Regions from separate parts of the Rhizobium sp. NZLR8 genome, predicted to be linked through region 1. Evidence: predicted binding sites of a transcription regulator. Region 1 holds the regulator's gene; each other region holds the start of a gene.
The links. Region 1 encodes HrcA, which represses chaperone genes, less so after heat shock. Its sites were predicted from a motif close to GTTAGCACTCNCNNNNNGNGAGTGCTAAC; they were not measured.

Region 1 (10,313 bases):
CCGGCCTGTTCCAGGCCGAGGATCCGGAAATTCTGAAGATCGAAGTCCTGGTGCGCACGGCAACGCGCAGCAGCACGAAGGCACTCGATGAGGCGGCCCAGCCCGAGCCGGTCGCTGCCCCCCAGGCGCGCCGTCCCGCAAGTGCCCAGCCGGCCGGCCAGGCCGTCCAACAGGCGGTTTCCTCCGTTGCTGCGGCAAGGCCCGCAAGCTTTGGTTCGCCGCTCTTCGGTTCGCCGCTCGACAGCCGCTTCACCTTCGACACCTTCGTCGAAGGCAGCTCGAACCGCGTCGCGCTTGCAGCGGCGAAGACGATCGCCGAAGCCGGTTCCGGCGCCGTGCGCTTCAACCCGCTCTTCATCCATTCGACGGTCGGCCTAGGCAAGACACACCTGTTGCAGGCAATTGCCAATGCGGCGGTGCAGAACCCGCGGGCTCTGCGCGTCGTTTATCTGACGGCCGAATATTTCATGTGGCGCTTCGCCACCGCGATCCGCGACAATGATGCGCTGACGCTGAAGGATTCGCTGCGCAACATCGATCTGCTGATCATCGACGACATGCAGTTCCTGCAGGGCAAGATGATCCAGCACGAATTCTGCCATCTCCTCAACATGCTGCTCGACAGCGCCAAGCAGGTGGTCGTCGCCGCCGACAGGGCGCCCTGGGAGCTGGAATCGCTCGACCCGCGTGTTCGCTCGCGCCTGCAGGGCGGTGTCGCGATCGAATTCGACGCGCCGGATTACGAGATGCGTCTCGAAATCCTCAAGCGTCGCCTGGCGGCCGCCCGGCTCGAAGATCCGTCGCTGGAAATTCCGGCCGAACTGCTCCAGCACGTCGCCCGCAACGTCACGGCCAGCGGCCGCGAACTCGAAGGCGCTTTCAATCAGCTGGTCTTCCGGCGCTCCTTCGAGCCGAACCTGTCGATCGAGCGCGTCGACGAGCTGCTCGCGCATCTCGTCGGCTCCGGCGAGCCCCGCCGTGTGCGCATCGAGGACATCCAGCGCATCGTCGCCAGGCACTACAACGTCTCGCGCCAGGAACTGGTCTCGAACCGCCGCACCCGCGTCATCGTCAAGCCGCGCCAGATCGCCATGTATCTGGCGAAGACGCTGACGCCGCGCTCCTTCCCCGAGATCGGCCGCCGTTTCGGCGGGCGCGATCACACGACCGTGCTGCATGCCGTGCGCAAGATCGAGGAGCTGATTTCGGGCGACAACAAGCTTTCGCACGAAGTCGAGCTGTTGAAGCGGTTGATTAACGAATAATCGCCCGATTTTCGCAAAGCTTTGGCGGCTGGAAGCGATTCCGGCCGTTTTCTTTTATGAGCTTTTTATTCTATACCTCCGGCCTCCCAGTGCCTGTCGCTCAAAACGGCGGCGGTATTGGAGGGACGATACAAGATGAAGAAGCGCCGAATGGCGCGTGGGAGGAATGAATGAGTTTCGAAAAGATCGCCGTTCTCGGCCTGGGCAAGGTCGGACGGCTGGCGGCGACGCTGTTGCATGAAAGCGGCTTCGAGGTCATCGGCGTCGATGCGCAATTGCCGTTGAGCGACGTTCCCTTCAAGTGCCGCGCCGGCGATATTTCCGACCCGCAGGTGGTCGGCGAGCTGCTGTCGAATGTCGAGGCGGTGCTCTCCTGCCTGCCTTACCATCTGAACATCGAATTGGCGCGCGCCGCCCATCTGGCCGGCATTCATTATTTCGACCTGACCGAAGACGTTCCCACCACCAATTTCATCATCGAACTATCAAAGACCGCCCGCGGCCTGATGGCGCCGCAATGCGGCCTGGCGCCGGGTTTCGTCGGCATCGTCGGCGCAAGCCTTGCCGACGGCTTCGATCGCTGCCGTTCGATCCGCATGCGCGTCGGCGCCTTGCCGCAGCATCCGACCGGACTGCTCGGCTATGCCTTCAACTGGTCGCCTGAGGGCGTCGTCAACGAATATCTGAACGATTGCGAGGTCATCGAGGGCGGGGTGCGCAAGCTCGTCTCGCCGATGGAATGGCACGAGACCGTCTATGTCGGAGGCGTCAAGCTCGAAGCCTTCACGACGTCTGGCGGTCTCGGCACGATGTGCGACACGATGCTCGGCAAGATCGACAATCTCGATTACAAGACCATGCGGTATCCCGGCCATATGGAGCTGATGAACTTCTTCTTCCACGAGCTTCTGATGCGCGACAAGCGCAAGCTCGCCGGCGAGATCCTGACCAATGCCAAGCCGCCTGTTGAAGACGATGTCGTCTATGTCCACGTCGCCGCCGAGGGCACGGAGAACGGCAGCCTGCGCCGCAAGGAGTTCGTCCGCGCCTATTACCCGATCGAGATTGCCGGCGCACGCCGCACGGCGATCGCCTGGACGACGTCGGCCTCCGTTGTTGCCGTCATCGAAATGGTCCGCGACGGCCTGCTGCCGGCGACCGGGTTCCTGCACCAGGAGCATATTCCGCTGGAGATGTTTTTGAAGACGCCGACCGGCAGCCTGTTCAAGGCGGGCGCCACCGGCCACGGCTGAGAAATGCTTTCCGGCGCGGCCCGCGATGTCGGCCGCGCTGGACCAATGCATTGCGTGGGCGTCAGCAGGCGAGATCGGCGACGACGGAATCGAGGATCAGCATGCCGGACGGCGTGCAGCGCAGGCGTGAATTGCCGATCCGCTCGATGAATTTGTGTTCAAGCAGGAATTCCTCGCGTTTCGGGTCGAGGTCGCGGCCGGAAAGCTGTTGCCAGCGGGCAAGATCGACGCCCTCCCTGAGCCGCAGCCCCATCAGTAGCAACTCGTCGGACTGTTCCTCGTAGCCGAGTCGTTCCTCATCGAGAATGCCGTGGCCGTCACGTTCGACCATGTCGAGCCAGGCTTCCGGCTTGCGCTCGGTCGCCGTCGCGAGCTTCTCCGGGCCACGCGTCAGCCGGCCGTGGGCGCCCGGGCCGATGCCGGCATAATCGCCGTAGCGCCAATAGGTCAGGTTATGCCGGCTTTCCGCACCCGGCCGGGCGTGATTGGAAACCTCATAGGCGGGCATGCCTTCGCGCGCCGTAATCTCCTGCGTCGCCTCGTAGAGCACTGCCGATTGCTCGCCATCCGGCACGACTAGCTTGCCGGCCTTATGCAGGCCGTAGAAGGGCGTGCCTTCCTCGATGGTCAGCTGATAGAGCGAAAGATGGTCGACCGCATAGGAGATCGCCTCCTTCAGCTCCTTTTCCCATTCCTCGACCGTCTGCTGCGGCCGCGCGTAGATCAGATCGAACGACATGCGCGGAAAAATGTCGCGCGCCAGCCGGATCGCCTTCAGCGCGTCGGCGACGTCATGCAGCCGGCCGAGGAATTTTAGATCCCGGTCGTTCAGCGCCTGCACGCCGAGCGAGACGCGATTGACACCCGCCGCCCGGTAGCCGCGGAAGCGTTCGGCTTCGACGCTCGAAGGATTGGCTTCCATGGTGATCTCGATGCCATCTGGCACATGCCAGTGCCGCGCAATGCCGTCGAGAATGGCGGAGACCGTTTCCGGTTTCATCAGCGAGGGCGTGCCGCCGCCGAGGAAGATGCTCGTCACCGTCTTCGGCCCGCTCATCGCCCGCACCGTCGCCATCTCCTTCAGGAAGGCCGCCGTAAAGCGCTCCTGATCGACCGGCTGGTGGCGCACATGGCTGTTGAAGTCGCAGTAGGGACACTTCGCCGCGCAGAAGGGCCAATGCACATAGACGCCGAAGCCGGGCTCGCCGGTATCGGGCAGCAGCGCGGCGTCGCGCGAAAGGCTTGGCGTGTCGAAATTGTCCACGGAGTGATCCTATGCCTCCAGGCAGGTTTCGACAAAGAGTTTGAAGGCGCGGGCCCGGTGCGACAGCGCCTGCGGCTTGCCGGCGCTCCAGCCGTGTTTTTCCTCGCTGCTCATTTCCCCGAAGGTGATGTCGTAACCCTCGGGCTGGAAGACCGGATCGTAGCCGAAGCCCTGGGTGCCGCGCGGCGGCCAGGCGACGCTGCCTTCCACCTCGCCGCGAAACAGCTCCGTGTGGCCGTCCGGCCAGGCAAGGCAGAGCACGCTGACGAAACGCGCGGTACGCTGTTCCGGCTTGGTCGCGCCGGCATCCTGCAGTGCCTTTTCCACCTTGGCCATCGCCATGTCGAAATCGCGCGTTCCGTCTGATGTCTCCGCCCAATTGGCGGTGTAGACACCGGGGTCGCCGTCAAGCGCATCGACCACCAGCCCGGAATCGTCCGAAAGCGCCGGCATGCCGGCGGCATTGGCCGAGGCGACCGCCTTGATCGTCGCATTCTCCTCGAAACTTGTGCCGGTTTCCTCCGGTTCGACGAAATTCAGCTCGGCAGCCGATCTGGCGGTGAAGCCGAGCGGTCCGATCAGTTCCTGGATCTCGCGGATCTTGCCGGCATTGTGGCTGGCGACGACGATGGTCTTCGTTTCAAGCTTGCGCATTCAGATGTCCTGTTCGATGCCCCAGATTTTCGCCTCCGCGCATTCCAGGCTGTTGCCCTCAGGATCGCGGAAATAGATCGAGCGGCCGCCATTCGGCCAGTGCACTTCGGATTCGATCGCCACGCCGGCCGTTCTCAGCCGTTCGGCCATCGCATCGATGTTGCGGCCGGACACCCGAAAGCAGGCATGGCCCTGTCCGGTCGTGCCGTGCGGCGGCACCTGCAGGGCATCCCGCGCCGGCGGCTTCACCGTTTCCTCAGGATTGAAGATCAGCAGAACGCCGGGGCCGCAGCGGAAGAAGACATGCCGGTTGGCGGCGCGGGCGATCTTTTCAAGTCCGAGAACGTCTTCGTAGAACGTCTCGGCCTGATCGAGATCGCGTGCATAGAGCGCCGTTTCCAACATGCCTTCCAGCATGGGGTTCATCCTTCGACGGCTTGCTTCTGCAGCGCGACCAGTTCGCCGATGCCGTTTCTGGCAAGCTGCATCAGCGAGGTGAATTCGCCCTCGCTGAACGGTGTGCCTTCGGCCGTGCCCTGGATCTCGACGATCCCGCCGGTGCCGGTCATCACGAAGTTGGCATCGGTCTCGGCCGAGGAATCTTCGAGGTAATCGAGATCGATCACCGGCTGGCTGGCGAAGATACCGCAGGAGATGGCGGCGACATGATCCTTCAGGACCCGGTCGACCTTGATCATGTTGCGGCTTTCCATCCATTTCAGGCAGTCGTAAAGGGCGATCCAGCCGCCGGTGATCGAAGCCGTCCGGGTGCCCCCATCGGCCTGGATGACATCGCAATCAAGCGTGATCTGCCGTTCGCCGAGCGCCTGCAGGTCGACGACGGCGCGTAGCGACCGGCCGATCAGCCGCTGGATTTCCTGGGTGCGGCCGCCCTGCTTGCCGGCGGCGGCCTCGCGCTTCATGCGTTCACCGGTCGCCCGCGGCAGCATTCCGTATTCGGCCGTGACCCAGCCCTTGCCGGAATTGCGCAGCCATGGCGGCGTCTTTTCTTCGAGGCTGGCCGTGCAGAGCACATGCGTATCGCCGAATTTTACCAGGCAGGAGCCTTCCGCATGCTTGGAAAAATTGCGCTCGAACGAGACCTTGCGCATCTGGTCGATTTTTCTGCCTGAAGGCCGCATTCTTATCTCCTGGGGTTTGTTGACCGCTTCTACGATTGGCGGCGCTCATTTGCAAATTCCCTTTTGCCACGGCTGCGAGTTTGACTTACTTTCGGGAAATATCATCAGCGCGGGTTCGAGAGGTTCATGGGCATCAGGTCGACATCGGTTTCGGATGCCGTTGCTGCGCTCGACGAGCGCTCCAGGGAAATTTTTCGCCGCATCGTCGAGGGTTATCTGGAGAGCGGCGAGCCGCTCGGTTCGCGCAATCTGTCCCGCCTGCTGCCGATGTCGCTGTCGCCGGCCTCGGTGCGCAACGTCATGAGCGATCTCGAGGATCTCGGCCTCATCTATTCGCCGCATACCAGCGCCGGCCGGCTGCCCACCCAGATAGGCCTGCGCTTCTTCGTCGATGCCTTCATGCAGGTCGGTGATCTCTCCGCCGAGGACCGCGCCAATATCGATCGGCAGGTGCGGGCCGAAAGCGGCGGCAATCCGGTGGAATCGATGATGAACGAGGCAAGCCGCATGCTGTCCGGCATTTCGCGCGGCGCCGGCCTGGTCATCACCTCGAAAAGCGATCCGGTGCTGAAACATGTCGAGTTCATCCGGCTTGAACCGACAAAGGCGCTGGCCGTGCTCGTCGGCGATCACGATCAGGTGGAAAACCGAATCATCGAGCTGCCGGCGGGGGTCACCTCCTCGCAGCTGGCGGAGGCGGCGAATTTTCTCAATGCCCACATGTCCGGCCAGACCCTGCCGGAGCTCCGCAAACAATTAAGCCAGCTGAAGGATAACGTCCGTCACGAGCTCGATGCCCTGTCGCGTGATCTCGTCGAGCGCGGCATCGCTGTCTGGGCCGGCAGCCCGGACGAGGGAAAGCCGACGCAGCTGATCATCCGCGGCCGCGCCAACCTGCTCGAAGGCCTCGCCGGCGCCGAGGATCTCGACCGGCTGCGCCTGCTGTTCGACGATCTCGAAAAGAAGGACAGCCTGATCGAGATCCTCAATCTCGCCGAAACCGGTTCGGGCGTGCGTATCTTCATCGGTTCGGAAAACAAGCTCTTCTCGCTGTCAGGCTCCTCGCTCATCGTCGCGCCCTATCGTGACGATGACGATCGTATCGTCGGCGCCGTCGGCGTCATCGGTCCGACGCGGCTCAATTATTCCCGCATCGTGCCGATGGTGGACTACACCGCCCAGCTCGTCTCCCGCCTTTCGCGCAATCCCCTTTGATGCCGCTTTGACGTCGCAGCCCTTCAAAGTTCGACAGCGTCCGTTGGGCATCTGACGAGAGTGGCGCTGTACAGGCGCAGAATTTTCGCTTCTTTGTCACGCAGACTTGATTTTTTTCGGTCAAACCTCGATATCGGGCGCATCTGAAGACACCAACCGGAGACCGTCATGACCGATGACACGACGAAAAACGGACCTGACGCAACTGCGGCCGATGCCGCAGCCGACGCTGCCGCCTACGTCGAGAACGATATTGCGCAGGAAGAGGCCACCCAGCCGGACCCGCTCGAGCTTTTGAAAGCCGAAAACGGCGAACTGCGCGACCGCTATCTGCGCCTTGCTGCCGAGATGGACAATCTGCGCCGGCGCACCGAGCGCGAGGTCAAGGATGCCAAGTCCTATTCCGTCGCCGGTTTTGCCCGCGACATGCTTGCCGTCTCGGACAATCTGCGCCGGGCGCTGGATGCCATCCCGCCAGAGCTCAAGGACGCGGCCGATGCCGGCCTGACGACGCTGATCGAGGGTGTGGAGATGACCGAGCGCGCCATGCTGTCGGCTCTCGAACGCCATGGCGTTCGCAAGCTGGAGCCGGTCGGCCAGAAGTTCGACCCGAATTTCCATCAGGCGATGTTCGAGGTGCCGAACCCCGACGTGCCGAACAACACCGTCGTCCAGGTCGTGCAGGCAGGCTTTTCCATCGGCGAGCGAGTGCTGCGCCCAGCCATGGTCGGCGTTGCCAAGGGCGGCCCGAAGCCGGCCGAAGCCGAGACCAATTCGGTCTTCGACGAGAAGGACGCCTGAGGTTGCCGTTGTCCTCTCTTCAAGAGACGGACATCCAAAAAATCAGATGCGGGCGAAGCGTTCGATCAAAAGATCGAAGAAGCCGTCCGCATCGACGTGGCGCATGACTTTCGCATTGCGCTTGCGCTCGGTGACATGCCACCAGTCGACGACGGTCATGCCGGCGGTGAGTTCGGAGTGAACCTCGATCTCGACATTGCAGTCCCGGCCGTTGAAAAGCTCCGGCTTCAGCAGGTAGGCGACGACTGTCGGGTCATGCAGCGGCCCGCCGTCGGAGCCGTATTTCTCGATGTCGAACCGCTCGAAGAATTCCAGCATCTCGACCATGGCCTTTGCCGGCGCCGTGCCGATCTCGGCCATGCGCTTGACCCGGTCCTTGCGGGTCAGCAATTGGTGCGTCACGTCGAGCGGCATCATCACGATCGGGACGCCCGAGCGGAAGACGATATCGGCTGCCTCGGGGTCGACATAGATGTTGAATTCGGCCGCCGGGGTGATGTTGCCGCCCTCGAAGAAGCCGCCGCCCATCATCACCAGTTCGCGGATGCGCGGGGCGATATCGGGTGCTTTCTGCAAGGCCATGCCGATATTGGTGAGCGGCCCGAGCGTGCAGAGCGTCACCGTGCCTTCCGGCTCCAGGCGCAGCGTCTCGATGATGAAGTCGACGGAATGGCCGAGCTGCAGCGCCATCGTCGGCTCGGCGAGATCAGGACCGTCGAGGCCGGTCTTGCCGTGCACATGTTCGGCGGTCACCAGCTTGCGGGCAATCGGCGCGTCGGCGCCGGCGAAAACCTTCGTCTCCGTCCGGCCGCAGAGCTCGCAGACGATGCGTGCATTGCGGCTGGTGAGCGAAAGCGGCACGTTGCCGGCGACCGTGGTGATCCCCAGTACCTGCAGCTCCTCGGGGCTGCCGAAGGCCAGCATGATGGCGGCCGCGTCGTCCTGGCCGGGATCCGTGTCGATGATGATCTTTCTTGCGTTTGCCATCCGATGCACCGTTTTCTTCATTTCTCGTCACAAATCGGCACATTCCGCGCCGGCACGTTTTGATGCGAGGCAGCAGGCGCTTTGTCAAGCAGCCGACCGCCACCACCTTAAAATTGAGGGATGGGGCAGGGACGTCGCCTGCGTCTTGCAGCGCCGGAGTGCTGTCCCCATATTAGTAGCATCCGGATGCTGCCCTTAAGGTCCGGGATGGTCGCTTGCATCAAGGACTTGAAAAGAAATGAGCCGCATTACCCCTTTCGCCAGCCCGCTGCTTCTGGGCTTCGATGCCATGGAAAAGACGCTGGAGCGCATTTCCAAGGCGAGCGACGGATATCCGCCCTATAATATCGAACGCATCGGCGCCGATAGCGGCGCGCCGGAACGTCTGCGCATTACGCTGGCGGTGGCCGGTTTCGGCGAGGAGGAACTCGATGTCTCCATCGAGGAGAACCAGCTTCTGATCCGCGGCCGCCAGGTGGAGCAGGGTGAACGGGATTATCTCTATCGCGGCATCGCCGCCCGCCAGTTCCAGCGCACCTTCGTTCTTGCCGACGGCATGCAGGTGCTTGGAGCCGGCCTGAAGAACGGTCTGCTCTCCGTCGATCTAATTCGTCCGGAACCCGCGCGCATGGTCAAGAAAATTAACATTTCGGTCTCAGAGTAGCACAACGGTTTGTCGAACCGTTGGTCCCTTCTTCCGGAGGAACAGGAATGTTGATGAAAGAAGCCACGTCTCACTTGACCAAATCCGAGCTTGCCCACATCGGCAGCGGCGAGGTCGCCTATATCAGAAAAATGCGTACCGATGAGGTCGCCAAGTGCTTTCCCGAGGCGCCGGATATCGATCCGAACGTCGACCTCTGGGCGCTCTTCGGCGCCGACGGCACGCCCATCCTTCTGACGGACAATCGCTCCAGCACCTTCTTCAAGGCTGCCGAGGACGAACTGAAGACGGTCAGCCTGCACTGACCGTCGAATGCAGTCTGTCGCGTTTCACCGCTCTTGCGGTGCATGCTCATGCTATTCGATTTGGATGCGCTCGCGGCGGATGCCGCGACATGGGCGCGGTGCCTCGTTAGACGTTTTTTCCGTATTCGATGAGGTGGAAAGGCCGGCAGATCTCTGCTGCGACCTGTCGTTAGATCTTGTTGGCCCTCAGATCTTCCCGAATGTCAGATAGGCCGAAGAGCGGCCCTCGCGCCGTGCCTTGGCCTCGTAGCGCGTGCTCGGCCAGCCCTCGTAGGGTGTCAGCCAATCCGCAGCATTGTCGGCCATCCAGTCGAAGCCGCCATGGTCGCGGCATTTGATCAGCGTCCAGTTCACATAGGTGTCGATGTCGGAGGCAAAGCAGAACAGGCCGCCGGGCTTCAGCACGCGATGAAAGCGGTCGAGATTGGTCTTCGAGACGAAGCGGCGTTTCCAGTGCTTCCGCTTCGGCCAGGGGTCGGGATAGAGCAGATCGATCTGATCGAGCGAAGCGGCCGGCAGCCAGTCGAGCAGCTGCGTCGCGTCGTCATTATAGACGCGAATATTGCGCGCACCGGTTTCGCCGATGCGCGACAACAGCTTCTGCATGGAATTGACGAAGGGCTCGACGCCGATGAAGCCGGTCGAAGGTGTCTCGAGGGCGCGGTGGATCAGGTGTTCGCCGCCGCCGAAACCGATTTCCAGCCGCAATCTCTCGACCGGAGCCGGGAAGAGGGAAGTCAGCGGCCCCAGTGGAGCCGCTGAA
Region 2 (10,313 bases), on a different contig from region 1:
TGACGAGGAAATTGCCGAGGGTGTTGAAGAACCGATTGCCGGCAAAATCGGGAATGGTCAGCACGCCGCCAGCACTGAGACGGACGAAGCCGGCATCGCCGCCGCGATGGGAGACGTCCACCTGCCGCTCGCCATTGTCGCGATCAACATAGGAGGCGACGAAGAAGGTGTCGGCACCCTCGATCATCTGCCGCATGCGATGGTCGAGTTGACCGGAATGCGGCGGCGCCACCGCTGTCGGCCTATCGGGATCGCGGACAAAGACGGAAGAGCGCGGCTGGATATACTGCGGGCAGTTGCCGAAGCTCTGGCCGACACGCACGCGGAAAGCTTCGGCATCCGTTCTGCGGATCACGCCGTTCAGCCGGTTGCGCCGGCGGGTCTCGAGTTGGATGCCGAGCATTGCGATCGCATTGCCGTCCTCCATGCCGGCATCGGCGGGATCGGCCGGGTCGCGCCGCAGGTCGACATCCAGGACCTCCGGATCCGGTGAGGACATGAAGCCCGGTCGCTCAGCCCGCACCGTCGCCCAGACATCGCCTTTGGCATCGACGGCGCCGAGGACGACAAAAGGCAGCATTGGAAAGAAGGCGCGGTGCTGCTCCGGCATTGCCTTGCGGACGAAATTGCGTCCGGGTCCGTCCATGCGTTCGACGACCCCGACGCTACGCTGCATGGCGAGTTCACCTTGATGCCAGGGTGATGTGGCGTCCTGTCTTGTCTGCTCCAGCATTACGGCCTCCTTGCGGGCACCATTTGGGAAACCGGGACGGTGATCCGTCCCGGCGACGTCTCATGCGGCAAGGCCGATCTTCGTCTTGCGAAAGCCGACGAAACCCGGCAACGCCTCGATGCGCGCGAGCCAGGCGCGGACGTTTGGATAAGCCGAGAGATCGACATTGCCCTCCGGCGCATTGGCGATGTAGCTGTAGAGCGCGACGTCGGCGATCACCGGATTGTTGCCGAGTAGGAAATTGCGGTCGGCGAGTTCCGCGTCGATCAGCGCGAGAATGCGGTGCGCCCGGGTGATCACCTCCTCAGTACGGAAATCGGCGCCGAAGACGGTCACCAAGCGAGCAGCGCACACCCCGTAGGCGATTTCGCCTGATGCAACCGACAACCATTTCTGTGTTCGCGCCGCGGCCAATGCCTCTTCCGGCAGCCAGTCGTTACGGCCATATTTGCGCGCGAGATAGACGAGGATGGCAGAGGAATCGGCAATGACCGTGCCATTATCGTCGAGTACCGGCACTTGGCCAAAGGGATTGAGCTTCAGAAACTCCGGCGCTTTGTGGTCGCCTGCCGCCAGGTCGAGCTCGACCAGTTCATAGGGCACGCCCAGCAGAGACAGGAACAGGTGAACCCGGTGCGAATGACCGGATAGCGGATGGTAGTAGAGTTTCATGATGTTTTCCTCTGATCTTTGTGATCGACGGGCCGCGATTGATGATGGCCGCTTCGAACCATCTGCGGCATAATTTATTGCCTTCCATTTGCGTGCAGTAGAGTGCTATTCTGGAAGGTATATTCCCAATTTATGGAAGGATAGGATGGACCGCCTCGACGCCATGACCGTGCTTCTTGCCGTGGTCGAACAGGGCAGCCTGTCGGCCGCCTCCCGGCATCTGCGGTCCCCGCTGGCAACTGTCAGCCGCAAGGTTTCCGAACTGGAAGCACATCTGAACGCCCAGTTGCTGCAGAGAACCAACAGGAAGGTCGCGCTGACGGAGGCAGGCCGCTCCTATGTGGAGGCGGCGCGGGAAATTCTCGATCGGGTGGAAGAGGCGGAACGGGCGGCGGCCGGTGAATACAGCGTACCGAAGGGCGAGTTGACGATGACTGCGCCGATCGTCTTCGGGCGGCTGCATGTCCTGCCTGTGGTGGTGGATTTCCTGAAGGCCTACCCCGATATCAATCTGCGGCTGATGCTTGGCGACCGGCTGTCCAACCTCGTCGAGGATCATATCGATGTGGCGCTCCGTATCGGCAACCTGCCGGACAGCAACATGATCGCCACCAGGCTCGGCGCAATCCGCCGGACGGTCTATGCCAGCCCGGATTATCTGACGCGGCACGTCGCACCTCAGCAGCCAGGCGATCTCACCGCCCATGACTGCGTCACCTTCGAGGCCATGGCCTCGACGCTGAGTTGGACATTCACCGAGGGAAAACGTGACCTCATCGTGCCGATCCGCTCACGGCTTGGCGTCAACACCGCCGAGGCTGCGGTCGATGCGGCGGTCGCCGGCCTCGGCATCACCCGGGTACTTTCCTACCAGGCCGCAGGCGCTGAGATGGCCGGTCAACTCACGCCGCTGCTTGTCGATTTCGAACCGCCGCCGGCACCGGTGCATCTCGTCTATCCCCAGCAGGGATTGGTGCCGCTGAAATTGCGGGCGCTCATCAATTTCGCCACGCCGCGCCTGCGCGCGACGCTGAACAGATCTCAGGCGAGTTTGCCCTCTTCCGCCTTGTAGAAATACTGGCTGGCGACCAGCCAGCCCTTCAGCGGCCGCAGCGGCGGTATGCAGGTGGCGAGCATGAAGGGGCCGGTGACCAGAAGCTGCACCCAGATCGGCGCCGTGAAAGCGACCTCCAGCCAGACGCCGAGCAGCACGCTCGGTATGCAGGCAAAGCAGATGACGAAAAAAGCCGGACCATCAGCCGGATCGGCGAAGGAATAATCGAGGCCGCAGGCCTCGCATTCCGGCTGCAAGGTCAGGAAGCCCTTGAACATATGGCCCTGGCCGCAGCGCGGGCAGCGTCCCCTGATGCCGGTCTGCAGCGGAGGAAGCGGGGGGTATTCGGTCTCCATGATGATATCGCCTTTTTCTGCGCGGAACATCGAGTCAATCAATGCTCAGCAATGTATGCATTCAATATAACTGCATCATCTCGACATTACCAGTCAATTCGTCAGAATGCCGCACAGTCCCGCCGGCTGGCGGCAGCTGACGGCTAATGCGCGTCGCATTGGACTAGATTCATGCGATGCGCATTAGCTCTTGTTTTTATGCATGTCCTTATCCCGGAACCGCTGCACACTTCCGGGCGACATGCATTAGGCTTCATCTTGGGTGAATCATGGCGCGGCCGATTACCCCGACCGCTTCCGGCTTTCGGATGCGTCGACGGCGTCAGCCACGAGGCTTGAACGTCAGAAGAACGAAGCCGCCATTTCCGGCGGGCCCTCAAGCGCATGGGCCATGAACTCCAGCGCGCCCTGCAGCTTCTCCCGGGTGATCGGCCCGCCAAGGCAGACACGCACGGCCTCGGGTGCCGTCCCCTCGACTGTGAAGACATCGCTTGCCGCGACGCCGATGCCGGAGGAGCGGGTGTGGCTGCCGAAGGTGGAGCGGGTCCAGCCGTTGGAGAGCGGCAGCCAGATATTGAAACTGATCGGATCGGCGCGGTAGCTGTCGGCCGGCAGGATGGCAGCGACCATCTGCTGGCGGGCGGCGGCCTCGGCGCGGATGAAACGCAGGATCGTATCGGCGGTGCCGTCCTCGATCCAACGGGTGGCGAGCGCCACGGTCAGCGGCGAGGCCATGACATTGTTGGCGCGCATGGCGCTGACGAAGGGCCAAACGGCCTTGCTATCCGGCGCCACGACATAGGCAAGGCGCAGACCCGCGCCGATGCATTTCGCCAGTCCGCCGATATGCCAGGTGAGATCGGGGGCTATTGCCGCGAGGGGCGCCGGGCCTTGCAGCGGAATGAAGCCGTAGGCATCGTCTTCGACGATCGGCACGTGGTATTTGCGGGCAACAGCTGAGATTTCCTCACGGCGCTTGGCCGGGATCGTCAGCGTCGTCGGGTTCTGCAGCGTCGGATTGAGATAGAGTGCCTTCGGCTTCAATCTCTCGCAGGCCTCGGCAAAAGCGTCCGGCAGGATACCGTCCTCGTCCATCGGCAGACCGGTCAGATTGAGCCGCAGCTGGGCAGCGATCGATCGCATGCCAGGATAGGTAATGATTTCCGAAAGCACGGTTTCACCCGGCTTTGCCAGCAGGCCGAAGATCGCCAGCAGGGCCGGATGGGCGCCAGGGGTGACGAATATCCGCTCCTGCGAGGGCACCAGCCCGCGACGGCTGAGCCAGGCGGCGGCGGCATCCTTGTCCATGCCGGAGCCGCCAAAACCCTGATAGCGCAGAAGCGGAATGAGGTTGGCGGCCACCGCCGACATGCCCTCGCGCATGCGGGCGAGCAGTTCCGGATCGTTCGGTTCCGGCGGCATGTTCATCGAGAAATCGACGACGGATGCGCGGCGCGGATCGGGGGCGGCGCCGGGCGCGAAACCTTGGCGCTCCTTATCGGCGCCACCGGTGACGAAGGTGCCGCGGCCGACATGCGAATCGACAAGCCCGCGCTTCTGCGCCTCGACATAACCTCTCGCCACCGTCGTGAAATCGACATTCAGCCGCTTGGCGAGTTCGCGTTGCGGCGGCAGCCGGTCGCCGGCCACCAGATGGCCGCTGCGCAGATCCATTTCGATCACATCGGCGATCGCCATATAACGAGGGCTGCTGCTGCGGCTGAGATCGGGATGCCAGTCTTTCATGTCGTAAATCCGTGTCAGCCTGATTCCTGATAGGATTGACCGTATATTGTTGCACGGTGACGCTGTCATCAAAAATATCGCGTCCACAAGTTTGGTTGTGCCGAACCTTGGCACGGAACGGCCATTTACAACGTATTTGATCGCGCATTGAATGCATCCCCTGGGTTTCCCCGATTTGGAAATTCCATCCGCTGCAGCCTTGCCGCCACCCGTCCGTCTTCTTACTTATTCAGGGTGAAATGCGCCGGCTTTCATCCTTTCGCGCCGGTGCCTCATCGGGATGAAAGCATGAATATCGATCCGATTTTGCGGTCAGTCGTGGCCGTTCGTTCTTCCATTCCGGAAGATGCCTTCACAGCGGAGACGCTGGGCATTGTCCGGGAGGGCAGCGGCGTGGTCATTCGCGACAATGGGCTGGTGCTGACCATCGGCTATCTCATCACCGAGGCCGAAGAGGTCTGGCTGACCACCCATGACGGGCGCGTCGTTCCCGCGCATGCACTCGCCTATGATCAGGAAAGCGGCTTCGGCCTGGTGCAGGCGCTTGGGCCCCTTGATGCGCCGGCCGTGGATCTCGGCGACGCGGCAAGCGCCAAGGCCGGCGATCCCGTCGTGCTTGCCGATGGCATCGGAGAATTCGTCGAGGCAAACATCGTCGCCCGGCAGGAATTCGCCGGCTACTGGGAATATCTGCTGGACGAAGCGATTTTCACGGCGCCGGCCCATCCCTCATGGGGCGGTGCGGCGCTGATCGGTTCGGACGGCAAGCTTCTCGGCATCGGTTCGCTTCGCCTGCAGATGAGCCAGGGCGACGAGGTCGCCGATATCAATATGGTCGTGCCGATCGACCTTTTGCCGCCGATCCTCGACGATCTGCTGAACCGCGGCCGGGTCAACAAGCCGCCGCGGCCCTGGCTCGGCGCATTCTCCGCCGAGAGCAATGGCGGCGTGGTGGTGATGAGCGTTGCCGAAGACGGTCCGGCCGCAAAGGCCGGCCTGCGACAGGGCGACATCATCTCGGAGATCCGCGACGAAGAGGTCGATGGTCTGGCCGACTTCTATCGCAAGGTTTGGAGCAGCGGCCCGGCCGGCGCTGAGATTCCGATCCGGATACTCAGGAACGGCCGGGAAGCCTGGCTGCGCATCAAATCCGCCGACCGCAACAGCTTTCTCAAGAAGCCGCAGCTGCAGTAAGGTCGCTCCAGGCGTCGTGAAGACCGCCGGCGCTTATCCAAATTGGCCACATCCCGCCTGTCTGGAGGCCGACTCAAGGACGCCATTTCCGATAAGCCGGTCGTCATCTTCCGCCGCCCGCGGCGCCCGGCTACGGAGGCTATCGTTGGCTGCTTTCTTATGCCTATCGGCTGCTGCCTCGCGGACTTTCTCGAAGCAGTCCTCGCCGGCGTCTTCTGCGGCTGGCTGCGGGTCGCTCTTTTTCACGAAACGGATCATTGGTCATTTCCAGCTTTGGTCATTTCCAGCTTTGACGGTGGCAGCGCTCCGCACACATATCGGAGCGCTCTGGAAAAACGATGTTAGACGGCAAGCGCAGTGGCGCAGCCTTGGACACTTCGGCTGTCGGCTGAGGTCTGCGCCGGCATGGTCGCCCAACCGCCGGCCTCAACGAACTGACGCTGCTTGTAGCCTTCGGTAATCGCCCTGAACTCGATACGTTTAGCACTCGCATCCGGCGCCGCATTGAACCGCTCGACGCAAATGGCCGACGCCAGCTCCCCGCGTGCGATGTCGCTGGCGGCGGCGGCCGCTTTGCTCGACGTGCCGCCTGTGACCCAACCTCCCCAGCTGAAGCCGATAATCATCGTGGCGATCGCTGTGACGACGCAGGCCCAGACGAGTAACGTTTTGGATGGCTGGTAACTGTCGAAACGCTGGGTGATCGATGTCTTACTGCTGCTCTGCATGGACATTGGAATTCTCCCTCTCTGTTGTTCGGGTTCCACCGTCGGACCACCCTGGCCAAACGGCTCAGGTGTTCTCAATAGCCCATATCGCCACTTCCGGCTGCAGGGGCAGAGTCTCTTGCGGGGATGTCGGCGATCATCACCTCGGCGGTGATCAGAAGTGCTGCAATCGAGCCGGCGTCCTGCAGAGCCGTACGCACGACCTTGGCGGGATCGACGATGCCGGCCTCGATCATATCGACATAGGTCTCCGTCTGTGCGTCGAAGCCGTGATTGTAATCATTGCTGCCGGCGAGTTTTCCGACGACGATCGAGCCCTCGAACCCTGCATTGTCGGCGATCTGCCGGATCGGGGCCTCGAGCGCCCTGAGCACGATCGAGATGCCGGCTGTCACGTCGGCGTTCTCCCCGGTCAGTCCCGTTAGCGCCGACTTCGCGCGCAACAGTGCCACGCCGCCGCCGGGCACGATGCCCTCTTCGACCGCGGCACGAGTGGCGTTCAGCGCGTCATCGATGCGGTCCTTCTTTTCCTTGACCTCCGTCTCGGTCGCGCCGCCGACGCGGATGACCGCAACGCCACCGGCGAGTTTCGCCAGCCGTTCCTGCAGTTCTTCCTTGTCGTAGTCGGAGGTGGTCTCGTCGATCTGCGCCTTGATCTGCTGGATGCGGGCCTGGATGGCCGCTTTCTCGCCGGAACCGTCGATGATCGTGGTGCTATCCTTTTCGATCAGCACGCGTTTGGCGCGGCCGAGCATATCGAGCGTGACGTTCTCAAGCTTGATGCCTAGATCCTCGGAAATCATCTGGCCGGCCGTGAGCACGGCAATGTCTTCCAGCATGGCCTTGCGGCGGTCGCCGAAGCCTGGCGCCTTGACGGCCGCGACCTTCAACCCGCCGCGCAGCTTGTTGACGACCAACGTCGCCAGTGCGTCGCCTTCGACGTCCTCCGAGATGAGCAGAAGCGGTTTGCCGGTCTGCACGACGGCCTCCAGGATCGGGAGCATCGACTGCAAGCTGCCGAGTTTCTTCTCGTAAACGACGATGTAGGGCTCCTCCAGCTCCACGCGCATCTTCTCGGCATTGGTCACGAAATAGGGCGAGAGATAGCCACGGTCGAACTGCATGCCCTCAACGACGTCGAGTTCGGTCTTGAGATACGGATCGGAATGCGATCGATCAGGCGGCTTTTTGAGAGGCCTCTCCGATCTTTTCGACAATGCCCATGATGTCGGTTTCCTTCATGATCAGAAGGGTTTCGTCATCGATCGTGACCTCCGTCCCCGACCATTTTCCGAACAGAATGAGATCACCGACCTTAACGTCGAGCGGGACCAGATTGCCGTTTTTGTCGCGCAGGCCGGGGCCGACCGCGACCACTTCGCCTTGCTGCGGCTTCTCCTTAGCGGCGTCTGGAATGATGATCCCGCCCTTGGATTTGACATCGCCTTCCGCACGTCGAATGACGACGCGGTCGTGAAGTGAACGGAATTTCATAGAGATCTTTCTGCTGCCGGCGCTTATGGCGGCTGCAGCCTATAAATAACTCTCGTGGCACTCGATTGATAGGAGTGCCAAGAAATAATGTTCGCGCGGGAAATTTTTTGAAAAATTCATGAAATCAATCCGACGGGATATTTTGTAATAATCAGGAAATGGATAGAATTTTTCAAGCCATCGCGCTCCATTTATCTGGGTGAGCGAAGAGTTAATTTAGCGTTTTTCATAGATAATTCTGAATTTATCTTGATTTAAACTCAATCGAGGCGCAATGATTGGCCTCGTCGATTTGGCCGATTTGGCTTCGCGGTGTCAGAGACCTACGACCCGCCATCACCACTGAATTCTCGATGCGATCTATACGTCGTTCCGGCGTTGATTTCGCCTATTCCGATCCGGAATGAGCTCGGCGCTGACCGCGGATGTACCGGCAGCCTCGAGGTCGTCCGGTTCGGATCCCAACGATACAGGAAACGCATCGATGTATTCCTGCGGAGGCCTCAGCCGTGACAAGTCGCACCACACAAACGGTCGTCCGCTTTTCGTCTCCATTCCGCCTGCCCGGTTTCGACGGGGCGCAGCCAGCTGGAGAATACCGCGTCGATCATGATGAGGAATTGATCGATAGCGTTTCCAGGCTTGCCTGGCGACGGGTCGGCGCCTTTATCCACCTGCCGGCGATCGCCGGGCAGAGTTCGACGCAGCAGATGGTGCCAATCCACCTGTCAGATCTCGAAAGCGCACTCGAAAAGGACCACAAACCGTCATGACCGCTACCCGCATCCCGCAACGCAATGGACGCTCAATCCGACGCGAGGAAGCAACACATATCTTCAAGGTGGGGCAGCCTGTCCGGTTGAAGGCCAGGTTCTTAGGAGTCCCCTCCAAGCTCCCCGACACATACCGCATTACCGCCACGCTGCCTCTGAGAGGAAATGTGCTGCAATACCGCATCCGCAGTGACGATGAACGTCATGAGCGGGTCGCGACGGAAGATAGCCTGGAACCGGTAAACCTATCGCCCGCCGGCAGCGGCGCAACACTGATCGAGAGGACGTTTGGCAATGGCCCGAATGACGAAAGGTTGACATCGTGAACAGCCATGAAGACGAAGCCGAACGAAGACGGAATGCCTTTGCCGTCTGCACATGGGAAAGCAAATGTGGTGCGCACGGCCGCTACTCCATGGAGATCGAACACGACCGCCGGATCGAATCCGCCCGTTCGTGGACCGTCTATCGTGTCTCTGCGAGCGTTCCAGTGCACGCCGACCATGTCATGATCGGCAAGAGCCGTTCGGAGGCCAGGAGAGACATGATGTCCTTCAATCTTCTCAGCATAGGATATCGGAAGGAATGGCTGAGGCTGTCGGACGCCGCCCGGAGTGCTTGTGAGATCCCGCCGGTTCAACCATGGCGCTAGCTTTTCTGAGCCAAAGCCGCAGCTTCGATTCGGTGAGAAATGCTGTGCGCTTTGTCGGCCATGACGGCATGTTCCAGGTATTGTTCTTCATCGAGGCTGGCGCGCTGGCGAAATCCGACGCTGCATTGCAAAGAACCGAGCCTTCGGAAACGAGGTGGCTTTCGTCTTTCGACGCCCTGCGCAACTCGATTCAGCACGTGGCACACAAAGCCTATTCCTGCCGCCGCCGCGCCTTCTACACTCCAACTGCGGCGGAGAACGTTCCATGTTGATCCGTTACGGCTATGAAATGACGCTGACCTGCCCGCAGCCGACCGCATTGGTGTGTCTGTTGTCGGTTCATGAGGATCGTGCGGCCGACATCAGAATTCCGGAAACGGTATTCACCACGCCCGATGTTGCCACTTCGACTTATCGCGACCTCTTCGGCAACCGCTGTCTTCGGCTGGTTGCCCCAGCGGGCGACCTGACCATATGGGGCGATGCGACGATCGAAGACGACGGCAAACCGGACAGGTCGCTGCTAGGCGCCAGGGAAATCCCGGTTTCGGAGTTGCCGGATGATTGCCTCGTCTACCTGATGGGCAGCCGCTATTGCGAGACGGATCGTCTCAGTCAAATCGCGTGGGATATGTTCGGCACCGTCTCATCCGGCTGGGGCCGCGTTCAGGCGATCTGCGACTTCGTTCACGGCTATATCCAATTCGACTACATGCGGGCGCGATCGACGCGGACAGCCTTCGAGGCGTTCCACGAACGTGTCGGCGTCTGTCGCGACTTTGCGCATCTCGCGGTGGCGTTGTGCCGTTGCCTCAACATTCCTGCGCGATATATCAATGGCCATCTCGGCGACATCGGTATTCCCGTCGTCGATCCGATGGACTTCAGCGCCTGGATCGAGGTCTTCCTTG
Region 3 (10,313 bases), on a different contig from region 1:
AGAAGCTCTTGGTCGGACCTTTCTCCAGCACCTTATGACCGCCGTATTTCCAAGCGGCGCGTCGGGCCAATGGCAGTCTTGAGGTCAGTGCTTGCGCTCGCCCTTGTCAACCCTGCCCAGGCTTGCCTCGTGTTTCGCGGGAGTTGCTTGCCGCAAGGAATGCAGGGCTGAAATCAGCTGGAAGGCGAGTTGTCATTCGCAGGCCCGATCTGCGCGTACCCAGCTTGTGACAGGTGCTCCTGGACGCTCGCGTGAATCAGCGCGGCCTCCACCTCGCCCAAGCTGAGCCCCTTATCGATCCCATAGTCCACGATAGTGTCGACCGGGACGCTGTCGGTCACGTTCATGGCGCGCATAGCCATGAAGTCCAGGACAAAGCGGTTATGAGCATCGGTATCCACGGCGCCTCCTGTCTGCCTGACAGATGCGGCAAACATCGCACGATTCCTGCGCGCTGTGAAAGCAGGATGGTTAAGACGCCGTGACGGAGAACGGCGTGATGGACAGGCTTCGGCGGCAGGGGCCGAGGCGCCCATTGAAACGGTTGATATCGCGCTCAAGCCTGCTATGTTCTCGATTTGTTTCGGCGCAAGTCATATGCCGATCCCATTGCCATCGCTGAAGCCGCCATGAACGACATGAGTTCGACTCCCGTCCGAAAAATCGTCCATGTCGACATGGACGCGTTTTATGCGTCGGTCGAGCAGCGTGATAACCCGGCATTGCGGGGCAAACCGATTGCCGTCGGCGGCTCGGCCGCTCGCGGCGTGGTGGCGGCGGCGAGCTACGAGGCGCGTGTCTATGGTGTCCACTCCGCGATGCCATCGGTGACCGCCAAGAGAAAATGCCCGGATCTGATCTTCGTGCCGCCGCGCTTCGATGTCTACAGGGCGGTGTCGCAGCAGATCCGCGAAATCTTCACCGAATACACGCCTCTGATCGAGCCGCTTTCGCTCGACGAGGCCTACCTCGATGTTACCGAGAATCTCAAGGGCATGGAGATTGCCACCGAGATCGCGCTGGAGGTCCGCGCCAAGATCAAGCATGTCACCGGCCTCAATGCCTCGGCCGGGATTTCCTACAATAAGTTCCTCGCCAAGATGGCGAGCGATCTGAACAAGCCCAATGGCCAGGCTGTGATTACGCCGAAGAACGGGCCGGCCTTCGTCGTGGCCCTGCCCGTCAAGAAATTCCATGGCGTCGGCCCCGCGACGACTAAGAAGATGCACCGGCTCGGGATCGACACCGGCGCCGATCTCAAGCAGCAGACCCTCGAATTCCTGGTCGAGCATTTCGGGACGTCGGGGCCATATTTTTACGGCATTGCCCGCGGCATCGACGAGCGCCAGGTCAAGCCGAACCGGGTGCGCAAATCCGTCGGCGCCGAGGACACCTTCTCAGAAGACCTCCATACCGTTGAGCCGGCCCGTGAAGGGCTTCAGCCGCTGATCGAAAAGGTGTGGGCTTATTGCGAGGCCAATGCGATCGGCGCCAAGACGGTGACGCTCAAGGTCAAGTATGCCGACTTCAACCAGATCACCCGCAGCAAGACGGTTCCCGCACCTCTGGCGGCGATCACCGAGTTGGAGGACATCGTCAGCCTTTTGCTGGTGCCGATCTTTCCGCCCCGAAAGGGCATTCGCCTGCTCGGCGTCTCACTGTCGTCGCTGGAGCGGCGGAATTCCGGAACGCAGCCGCAGTTGCGGTTGGCGCTTTAGACAGCCAGCATCGGCTGGGCAGAAGCGCCCGCGTGGCGCTTGAGCCGGAACGTCCGCGCCGCTAGCGGCCGTAGGATTTCCTCTTCGGGCACAAGTTCGTCGAGCCAGGCCATGCGTTGGTGCCGTGTCAGCACCGCCATCTGCCGGTCGTGGAACGGCGCGATATCAGGGTTCGCTTCAATCGTCAGGATGGCGTAGGCCTCCGGCCAGTCCTCGGTTGCCGGCCGCCAGATCCCCGCGAAATAGAACCAGTCGCCATTGGTGAGCGAGAAGCTGAAGCTCTTATGGCGAAACTCCGAGGCCGGCACCAGGCAGCGGTGGGTCGGGAACGTCCGTCCTTCCGATCGGACGACGTTGACGGCGCGGGGGCCGCCGTCGCGCGGGCGCAGTCCCCACGGCAGTTCCACCATCTCCACATCGCCGTCATGGCGTCTTATGATGACGCGGCGCTTGTCGAGTGGGGCGTCGGACTGGAAAACGGTCGCGTTCATAGTGATTGGAACATATCAGGAACGCGTACATTAGACAAGGTCGATGGATAATCGTGTGCGGATAGCCGAAAGCTGCTACTCTCAATGGATGCGCCCAAATGAGACCGAACTTCAGATGGTCATGCGGCATGTTCGCGATGGCGCCGCCATCGTCGCGCGCCAAACTGCGCTGATCAAAAGACTGGCTGGTCTCCCCCTGCCGACAAGACAAGCTGAAGACCTCCTCGTTCTGCTGGAGCGCATACAATCCGAGCACATATTGCACCTGCAGCGCCTCGGTCGTGAGGTGATGGCACCCACATTCGAAGGGAAGAGCAATGTGCAATGATTATCGGCTGATGGTGGATGTCGCCTCGGTTGTCGAGGATTTCGCCCACCTCAAGATCAAGATCCGTTTCGGTGAAGGCGCGCCGAACCTCGAAGCGCGCGAAGACATCAAGATAACCGATGTCGGCCCCATCGTCAGGACGATCGATGGTGTCCGCGACGAGGCCGAGCTCGTGCAGCGGCGCTGGAGCTGGCCGGGGCCGAACAAGCGGCCGGTCTATAATTTCCGTTCGGAGGGACGGGAGTTCACCTCCAATCGCTGCCTGATCGTTGCCGACGGCTTTTACGAGTTCACGGATCCAAAGGATGCCAAAAAGAAGCGCAAGGACAAGTGGCTATTTACCAAGAAGGACGAGCCGATTTTCTGCATCGCCGGCATCTGGCGCGAAACGCCGGAGATCGGCTAGGCCTTCACTATGCTGACGATGGAGCCGGGGCCGGACATCGCGCCGTACCACGACCGGCAGATTGTCATCCTCGAGCGCAACGCGTGGGCCGACTGGCTCGATCCAACTGTTTCTGCGAAGTCATTGATCAGGCCGCTTTTAGCGGGAACGCTATCGGTGGAGCAGGTCGGTTGACCGATAATCGCTGATTACACGTGACGTATGGAAGTGAGATTCGCCGTCCCCCGGCAGTGCGTTTGCTCGAACCCTCGCCCTACCTGACCTGTAGAGGCGAACTACTGAAGCTGTGTCCTGCACTCGCCTTGCCTTGTTAGCGTCACGGAAGCAGTCATATAAGGCGCGATGAATTCAGATTCCAAAATATTCGTTGGCTTGCGACCCCTCCGCAAAAAGACAGATTCGAACCGGAAGCCGGATGGTCCGAAATGCCAATGGGACGGGTGCCAAAAGGGCGGCATTCACCGCGCTCCCGTCGGACGGGATGGAGAGGGATTGTATCTGCTCTTCTGTGCCGAGCATATGAAGGACTATGGCAGAGGCTACAATTTTGCGAGCAATCTGTCCGATCCTGTCGTCGCTCGCTATCAGAGAGAAGCGGCAAGCGGCGCCCGTCCGACCTGGGGAAGCAGGATCCGTCAGCCTGCGGAGGCAGCGCTCCCCTTCACGGTCCGATCTGGTTCTGCAAAGGCGATGAATGCCCGCAGAAACGCTGCAGAACGTCAGGGGGCAAGAGCGGATCTTCAACGGCGCAAGCTGAAAGTGCTGGAAGCCAAAGCGTTCGAAACACTCGGCCTTCTGCCGGAGGCAAGCCCCGAGCAAATCAGAAGCCGCTACAAGCAGAAGCTAAAGATGCACCATCCTGACGCTAACAGCGGAGATCGGAATTCGGAGGACGAGCTTCGGGCTGCAATCGACGCCTATAAGATCCTCAAATTGAACGGCTTTTGCTGAACAAAAAGAGCGCTGGCGAGCAGCGGCTCGACCTCCATTAACGGCCCGGCCGCACGAGCGAGCGTGCAATATCGATGGGGTCGACACGCGAGGCGGTTGGGTCTTTTCTGTTCCAGGCGACACCGAGCCCCGATCTTGAACCGACACCCCTCACCCTCTTCAGCTCGAACCCGCGGTTCGGCAGATCCTGCGTCCATTCCGGGACGAAACCGATGCCAAGCCCGGCGGAGAGAAGCGATACAGCGAGAAGGTGTCGCCGCAGGGGTAGGCGACATTGCCGCTCAGATCGTGCTCCTTGAATTTTTCCGCAAAATAACGCTCGCTGTAGGAGGGGTTTTGGCGGGAGAAGGAGATGATCTTCTCCATCCTCGATGGCGGTCTCGCTCTTGGCGGACAATGGCCTGGAACGGCCAGGAGATAACGAGAAAGAAGCGTAAGGAGCCGCTCCACCTGCCGGATGAAGCCGAGATTGATGCGGCCTGCCTCGATATGGCGGATACTGTCATCGGTGGTACCGCTTTCGATATGCTGGCGGATATCGGGATATTTGCGGGCAATGCCTGAGAGGAAGGACGGCAGCATGCCGATCGTGGCGGGATAGACGGTACCGATCGCAATCTTTCGCGCCGTCTTGCCGGCGACCGATCAGGCGATCTAGCAAAAGTTACCGCGAACACTGTCAGCCGCGTTGAGCAGGACGATTTTGGACCGCGGGGCGCGCAGCCGGTTACTACCATTGGCGCGATAGGTATCGGGCGCCGGCACTGTGAGCCGCTTCGCGGGTCTTACCACAGGATCACAAACGGTGACCTGGACCCGCGACTGGTAACTCAGCATCCTGTGGCAATTGCCATCTGCCGCTCGGCCGCGGACGCGGTCCGTGGATATTATAACGTCTTGCTTTTTATTGGCGCAGCTTGGGCTTTGATAAAAGCCCAAGCTGCGGAGTAATTCCGGGAGCTCCGGAGCGGACCCGTTACATCATGCCGCCCATGCCGCCCATGCCGCTCATGTCAGGCATGCCGCCGCCGGTAGCATCCTTCTTCGGCAGATCGGCAATCATGGCTTCTGTGGTCACCAGCAGGCCGGCAACCGAAGCCGCGTTCTGCAGGGCGGTGCGCACAACCTTTACCGGATCGACAATCCCCATGGCGATCATGTCGCCATATTCAGACGTCTGAGCGTTGTAACCGAAGTTGTCGGTATTGCTTTCCAGGATCTTGCCGACCACGATCGAACCTTCGTCACCGGCGTTTTCGGCAATCTGGCGAACCAGCGACTGAAGTGCCTTGCGGATGATCGCTATACCGGCGTTCTGGTCGTCATTCTCGCCCTTGATATCGAGGACGATGGAAGCGCGCAGCAGAGCTGTGCCACCGCCTGGAACGATGCCTTCTTCAACAGCCGCGCGTGTGGCGTTGAGCGCGTCGTCGATGCGATCCTTCTTTTCCTTGACTTCGACTTCCGTCGAGCCGCCAACGCGGATGACGGCAACGCCGCCAGCGAGCTTGGCAAGGCGTTCCTGCAGCTTCTCGCGGTCGTAGTCGGAGGTGGTTTCCTCGATCTGAGCCTTGATCTGGCCGATGCGACCGTCAATATCCGCCTTGGTGCCCGCACCATCAACGATGGTAGTATTCTCCTTGGTGATAGAGACCTTTTTGGCACGGCCGAGCATCTCGAGCGTGACGTTTTCGAGCTTGATGCCGAGGTCTTCGGAGATGACAGTGCCGCCGGTCAGGATCGCCAGATCCTCCAGCATGGCCTTGCGGCGGTCGCCGAAGCCAGGAGCCTTGACGGCAGCGATCTTGAGGCCGCCGCGCAGCTTGTTGACGACGAGCGTCGCGAGAGCTTCGCCTTCGACGTCCTCGGAAATGATGAGCAGCGGCTTGCCACTCTGGACGACTGCTTCCAGGATAGGAAGCATGGCCTGCAGATTGGAGAGCTTCTTTTCGTGCAGCAGCACATAGGCATCTTCCAGTTCAGCCACCATCTTTTCGGCATTGGTGACAAAATAGGGGCTAAGATAACCACGATCGAACTGCATGCCTTCGACGACTTCGAGCTCGGTTTCGGCGGTCTTGGCTTCTTCGACGGTAATCACACCCTCATTGCCGACCTTCTGCATCGCGTCGGCGATATACTGGCCTATTTCCTTCTCGCCATTGGCCGAGATGGTGCCGACCTGGGCAATCTCTTCCGATGTGTTGATCTTCTTGGCCTTGGCCAGCAGGTCCTTCACGACCGCGGTAACGGCGAGATCGATGCCGCGCTTCAGGTCCATCGGGTTCATGCCGGCTGCAACGGCCTTGCCGCCTTCGCGAACGATCGCCTGGGCGAGAACGGTAGCTGTGGTGGTACCGTCGCCAGCGACGTCATTGGTCTTCGAAGCGACTTCGCGGACCATCTGGGCGCCCATGTTTTCGAACTTGTCGTCCAGTTCGATTTCCTTGGCGACAGCGACGCCGTCCTTGGTAATGCGCGGTGCGCCGAAGGACTTGTCGATCACGACGTTGCGGCCCTTCGGACCGAGCGTGACCTTCACTGCATCGGCAAGAATATCGACGCCCCGCAGCAGCTTCTCGCGTGCATCACGGCCGAATTTGATCTGTTTCGCAGACATGGAATAACTCCCGGGCCATTGGCCCCATGGTCTTCGTCAAAAGGAAATAAGGAAGCGGCCGAAGATCAGGCGATGACGCCCATGACGTCTGCTTCCTTCATGATCAGCAGGTCTTCGCCGTTGAACTTAATCTCGGTGCCGGACCACTTGCCGAACAGGATGCGATCGCCCGCCTTGACATCGAGGGGAACGATCTTGCCGCTCTCGTCGCGTGCGCCGGTGCCGACGGCGACGATTTCGCCTTCCTGCGGCTTCTCTTTGGCGGTGTCGGGAATGATGATCCCGCCCTTGGTCTTGGCTTCAGCCTCGATACGGCGCACGACGACGCGGTCGTGCAGCGGCCGGAAAATGGTATTAATCATTTTGGGGTTCCTCAACGGGGTCGCGGCCGAATGGCCAATCCCGATACCTCACCTTAGCAGTCTTGCGTTGAGAGTGCCAGCGAGGATTCGTGTCATGCCGGTATTTGTCGAGCCCATTGCGTTGCAGCGCGGTCGAAGACCGTACGCGGTAGCGCACCTAGATCGCTAGGGCCAAGTCTGCAAGAAGGGTCGAAATCGACGTGAGATGTATATGCTCTCATGCATCGGCGCGTATGTATGCCTGATATCGTGAAACAGATACCGCCCGCAGCGATTGCCATCTTTCCAACACTGGGTAAGAAACGCTTCGAAGTATAAAGGGAATGTGGGCTGCAGTGCAGCCCTGCGTCGATCGGGTGGGGATTCGAAAGTCAGCCATTTCGCGATGCTGTGTCGGCCATATCCGGTGCGACGTGCTATCTCGGAGCATGACAAACCTTCTTTGCTCAGGGCATGGACCGTATCGAACACCTGCCTGGCGAATAGGCTTCAGCCAAATATAGCCCAATCACAGCCGACGTCAGTGGCCTTCGTCATCTCGGCACTGGCGTTGCCTTCACGATTGCCAGCCCGGACCTTCAGGGCATCCACGCCAAGCTGAGGGGTGAGTTCATCCCCTGGTTGGGTGGCCAGGACATGCAGAAGTGGCAGCCCCACATCACGATCCAGAACAAGGTCTCGAGGTTGGTAGCGGATACTTTGCACGTGTCGCTCGTGAGAGAATTTCGACCGCATCCTATCGAGATTGTCGGCCTTGATCTGTGGCGGCATCTGAATGGTCCGTGGCAGCACGAAACGTTCGCGATGTTTGGCAAGGTTCCCTGACACGGATCACCGCACCAGGGGCCGGAGCTGCTGCACAGTCAGCCTAATACGAGCCGCTGAGGGGTTTTCAAGTGGGGTTCGGTGCTCTCGTCCACAATTACCCCTCAAACTGCCAAGCGACACCGACGAACGCCCGTCCCAAAACGAAAAAGCCTGCCGCGGGAGGAGGTGCGGCAGGCTTTCGAAAAGAACCGAACAACGACTGGGAGGAGGAGTGCCGCTGTTCCAATAGACGTCCCTTGGGAGGAGGAGTGGGCCGTCTGAAACACGAAGCTCTGCGGGAGGAGGTGCATTGCTTCGATGAGGATTAAGATATGCTATCGTCGCGGATTTAACAGTCTCAATGCTGCAGTGCAGGTATGCGCGAGAGCCATAGCTCCATATCTCGCAAAAGCGTGAAGTTGAATGAGATAAGCTCTCACTATCTTGAAACGAAAACGCCCGCATCATCAGCGGGCGTAGAAGCAATCAAAAGTGGGCAAGTACCCCTGTTAGCGAGCAACCGATGCGCGGGCAACGCTGCGAATATCCGCGCGGTCAATGCCAAGGTCTTGCAGTTCGCGACTGGACATGCGGCCAAGTTCGGTAACGGTCTGACGGAACTTGCGCCAGTTGTTGAAAGAGCGTGCTACGTTCATAATAATCCCCTTTCCGGAGAGCTTTTGACGTCAGCAACCCTTGGTCCCGGCGTCGTTTCGATGATTGGAATATAGTCCTTTCAATCGGTTTAAAACAGTGACCATAACTCACGCCACCCATGCGTCTGGCGCAAAGGTTTGAGGGGTTCTGCTTGAACGCTATGCAGATCGAGCCCTGAACCGATCGAAGGCCGTGAGGCGCTTGATCGCAGAGGCTCAGCCACATGCAGGCATGCTCCAGCGTCCGCGCCATGGGTAGGGTCGCAGAATTGATGCCTCCAAAGGACGTTCGCAGGCGCTGCTTTGGCTTAGACCTGAACAGCTTGAGTCTTCCCTGCAACACTCCGAGCAGAAAGCTCGCCAAAGGGGTTAGAAACGATCTTCACTATCGCCAAACTGGTCCGGCGCAGCCATCGTCGGATGGCAAATTCCAAATTGCCCCAAGGAGACCAAAATGCGGCGAGATCCTCTGACCGAACGGGAGACACGCAGGAAAATCTCCGATCCTTACGATGTCGATTACTTCGCGAAGAAACACGGGATAAGCTCCAAGGACGCATCGCGAATTATTAACCTGCATCGTTCTGATCGCGACTCGTCAGACCGGGCCGGATACCAGTTGAAAAGCACGCTGTGAACGCGTTCGTCCATCTTGCTCTCTAAGCCTTGAGCCACCGAGCGCGTTGCAGCCAAAAATAGCTCTGTGGCCGAGAGGTTAGAACGCGCGACCTCATCTTACAGGCCGACTACCCGACGAAGCGGCATGTACCGGCGGAACTTCGCGTCGTCTTTCGACACCTGATGCGGAGTTTTAGCGGTAAGCCGCATGGGATCTCGAGGGAAATGACTTAGCGAAACTCTGTGTTGTGGGATTCGAACTGTCAGCGTCCCATTCGCGGCGCAAATTATTCCGCTTGCTGTCCGTTTATCCACCGGTCGCCTTGAAGGGAATCGAACCGTCGACCACGTCTTTTGAGGCGGCGCGGGGCATAAACGGTATTTGTGGGACTGGACCCTGGTCAGACAGGGCTGGTTGCGTTCGCTTACTTCACAATGCGATAGGCGATATGCCGAGCGAGTGGCGTGTCGAGCATGCTGGTGGGCTCAAGCTTGATCTGGTTGGGCAGCGTGTCGAACAGGCGACTCCCAGCACCAAAGAGCACCGGCACGATATGCAACTCGATCTCGTCGACAAGCCCGCCGGCCAGTGCTTGGCGAAAGACGTCGGCTCCGCCCATGAGGCTCACATCCTTGCCTCTGGCCGCCGACTTCGCCTGCTTCACCGCGTCGGGAATTGTCCCAACCGCGTGATAGATTCCAGTGCTGTGCGAGGCGAGTAACGGCCGGTGAGTGACGACGAAAAGCGGCAGCTTTAACGGCCCCGTCGGCCCGTTCTCATCCCAGTATGGGATCGAGTCGTCATAGCATTTGCGCCCGCAGATCACGCTGCCAACATTGCTGGTGAGGCGCTGCACATATGCATCGCCCTCTGCACCGCTGTTGAAGAACCATTCGTGAAGAAATTCGCCGTTCTTGCCGAGTGGTTCCTCCCTGGTCTGGTTTCCTGCGGTAATGAAGCCGTCGAGCGACATGCTGATATTGAAAGCGACCTTGGTCATTTGCATCTCCGTGACCGATCGGTTGCGGTTACGCCTTCATGACGAATGAGAGTCGGTCAAATCTACATCGGGGACAAAAAATAACTCGTCGCGGCCTCTTGAAGCGTCCGAACTCCTCTGTGATGCACGGCATCTATCCGCAGCAGATTCCGGCAGCCACGCAAGGTGAATGAAGCCGCTCCTAAAGACTGCTCTCCGCCCCTCCCCACTTCGGCTTGTGTGTTCCGGTCGATCCATTATGCGATGTTCCTGGCCTAAACCGTGAACGCCATTGCAACAAGCCGGGCGCTGGCCTCGAAAGCTATCGCCGTGCCAGACCCGTTGACCCGCTATCCCAGTGTTGTCAAAGCTGGTT

Region 2: groES (co-chaperone GroES) is a predicted target of HrcA. The motif match lies at 8,031-8,059, and genes of this name have one in related genera.
Region 3: groES (co-chaperone GroES) is a predicted target of HrcA. The motif match lies at 6,929-6,957, and genes of this name have one in related genera.

What each region holds. Positions count from the first base shown of each region.
Region 1 is NZ_JABDVY010000001.1:807,237-817,549, forward strand. It holds gene dnaA (chromosomal replication initiator protein DnaA) at 1-1,265, shown strand, start outside; gene HJB89_RS03930 (saccharopine dehydrogenase family protein) at 1,436-2,518, shown strand; gene hemW (radical SAM family heme chaperone HemW) at 2,580-3,782, opposite strand; gene rdgB (RdgB/HAM1 family non-canonical purine NTP pyrophosphatase) at 3,792-4,436, opposite strand; gene HJB89_RS03945 (VOC family protein) at 4,437-4,862, opposite strand; gene rph (ribonuclease PH) at 4,859-5,578, opposite strand; gene hrcA (heat-inducible transcriptional repressor HrcA) at 5,705-6,793, shown strand; gene grpE (nucleotide exchange factor GrpE) at 6,962-7,594, shown strand; gene HJB89_RS03965 (nucleoside hydrolase) at 7,637-8,581, opposite strand; gene HJB89_RS03970 (Hsp20 family protein) at 8,820-9,245, shown strand; gene HJB89_RS03975 (DUF1150 family protein) at 9,293-9,550, shown strand; gene HJB89_RS03980 (tRNA (guanosine(46)-N(7))-methyltransferase TrmB) at 9,737-10,313, opposite strand, start outside.
Region 2 is NZ_JABDVY010000003.1:242,496-252,808, reverse strand. It holds gene HJB89_RS08730 (pyridoxamine 5'-phosphate oxidase family protein) at 1-733, opposite strand, end outside; gene HJB89_RS08725 (glutathione S-transferase family protein) at 794-1,405, opposite strand; gene HJB89_RS08720 (LysR family transcriptional regulator) at 1,551-2,477, shown strand; gene HJB89_RS08715 (DUF983 domain-containing protein) at 2,447-2,815, opposite strand; gene HJB89_RS08710 (PLP-dependent aminotransferase family protein) at 3,158-4,561, opposite strand; gene HJB89_RS08705 (S1C family serine protease) at 4,850-5,755, shown strand; gene HJB89_RS08700 (hypothetical protein) at 6,097-6,489, opposite strand; partial or broken gene groEL (chaperonin GroEL) at 6,558-7,634, opposite strand; gene groES (co-chaperone GroES) at 7,660-7,977, opposite strand; gene HJB89_RS08685 (hypothetical protein) at 8,487-8,750, shown strand; gene HJB89_RS08680 (hypothetical protein) at 8,747-9,076, shown strand; gene HJB89_RS33580 (hypothetical protein) at 9,073-9,402, shown strand; gene HJB89_RS08675 (DUF1488 domain-containing protein) at 9,393-9,674, shown strand; gene HJB89_RS08670 (transglutaminase family protein) at 9,668-10,313, shown strand, end outside.
Region 3 is NZ_JABDVY010000015.1:29,207-39,519, reverse strand. It holds gene HJB89_RS26390 (hypothetical protein) at 174-401, opposite strand; gene dinB (DNA polymerase IV) at 630-1,718, shown strand; gene HJB89_RS26380 (SOS response-associated peptidase family protein) at 1,715-2,209, opposite strand; gene HJB89_RS26375 (hypothetical protein) at 2,253-2,537, shown strand; partial or broken gene HJB89_RS26370 (SOS response-associated peptidase family protein) at 2,527-3,117, shown strand; gene HJB89_RS26365 (J domain-containing protein) at 3,286-3,894, shown strand; partial or broken gene HJB89_RS26360 (LysR substrate-binding domain-containing protein) at 3,932-4,539, opposite strand; gene groL (chaperonin GroEL) at 4,871-6,514, opposite strand; gene groES (co-chaperone GroES) at 6,580-6,876, opposite strand; partial or broken gene HJB89_RS26345 (ISL3 family transposase) at 7,117-7,344, opposite strand; gene HJB89_RS33850 (2'-5' RNA ligase family protein) at 7,384-7,701, shown strand; gene HJB89_RS26335 (DUF1127 domain-containing protein) at 8,193-8,339, opposite strand; gene HJB89_RS26330 (dihydrofolate reductase family protein) at 9,383-9,958, opposite strand; gene HJB89_RS26325 (bifunctional DedA family/phosphatase PAP2 family protein) at 10,312-10,313, opposite strand, start outside.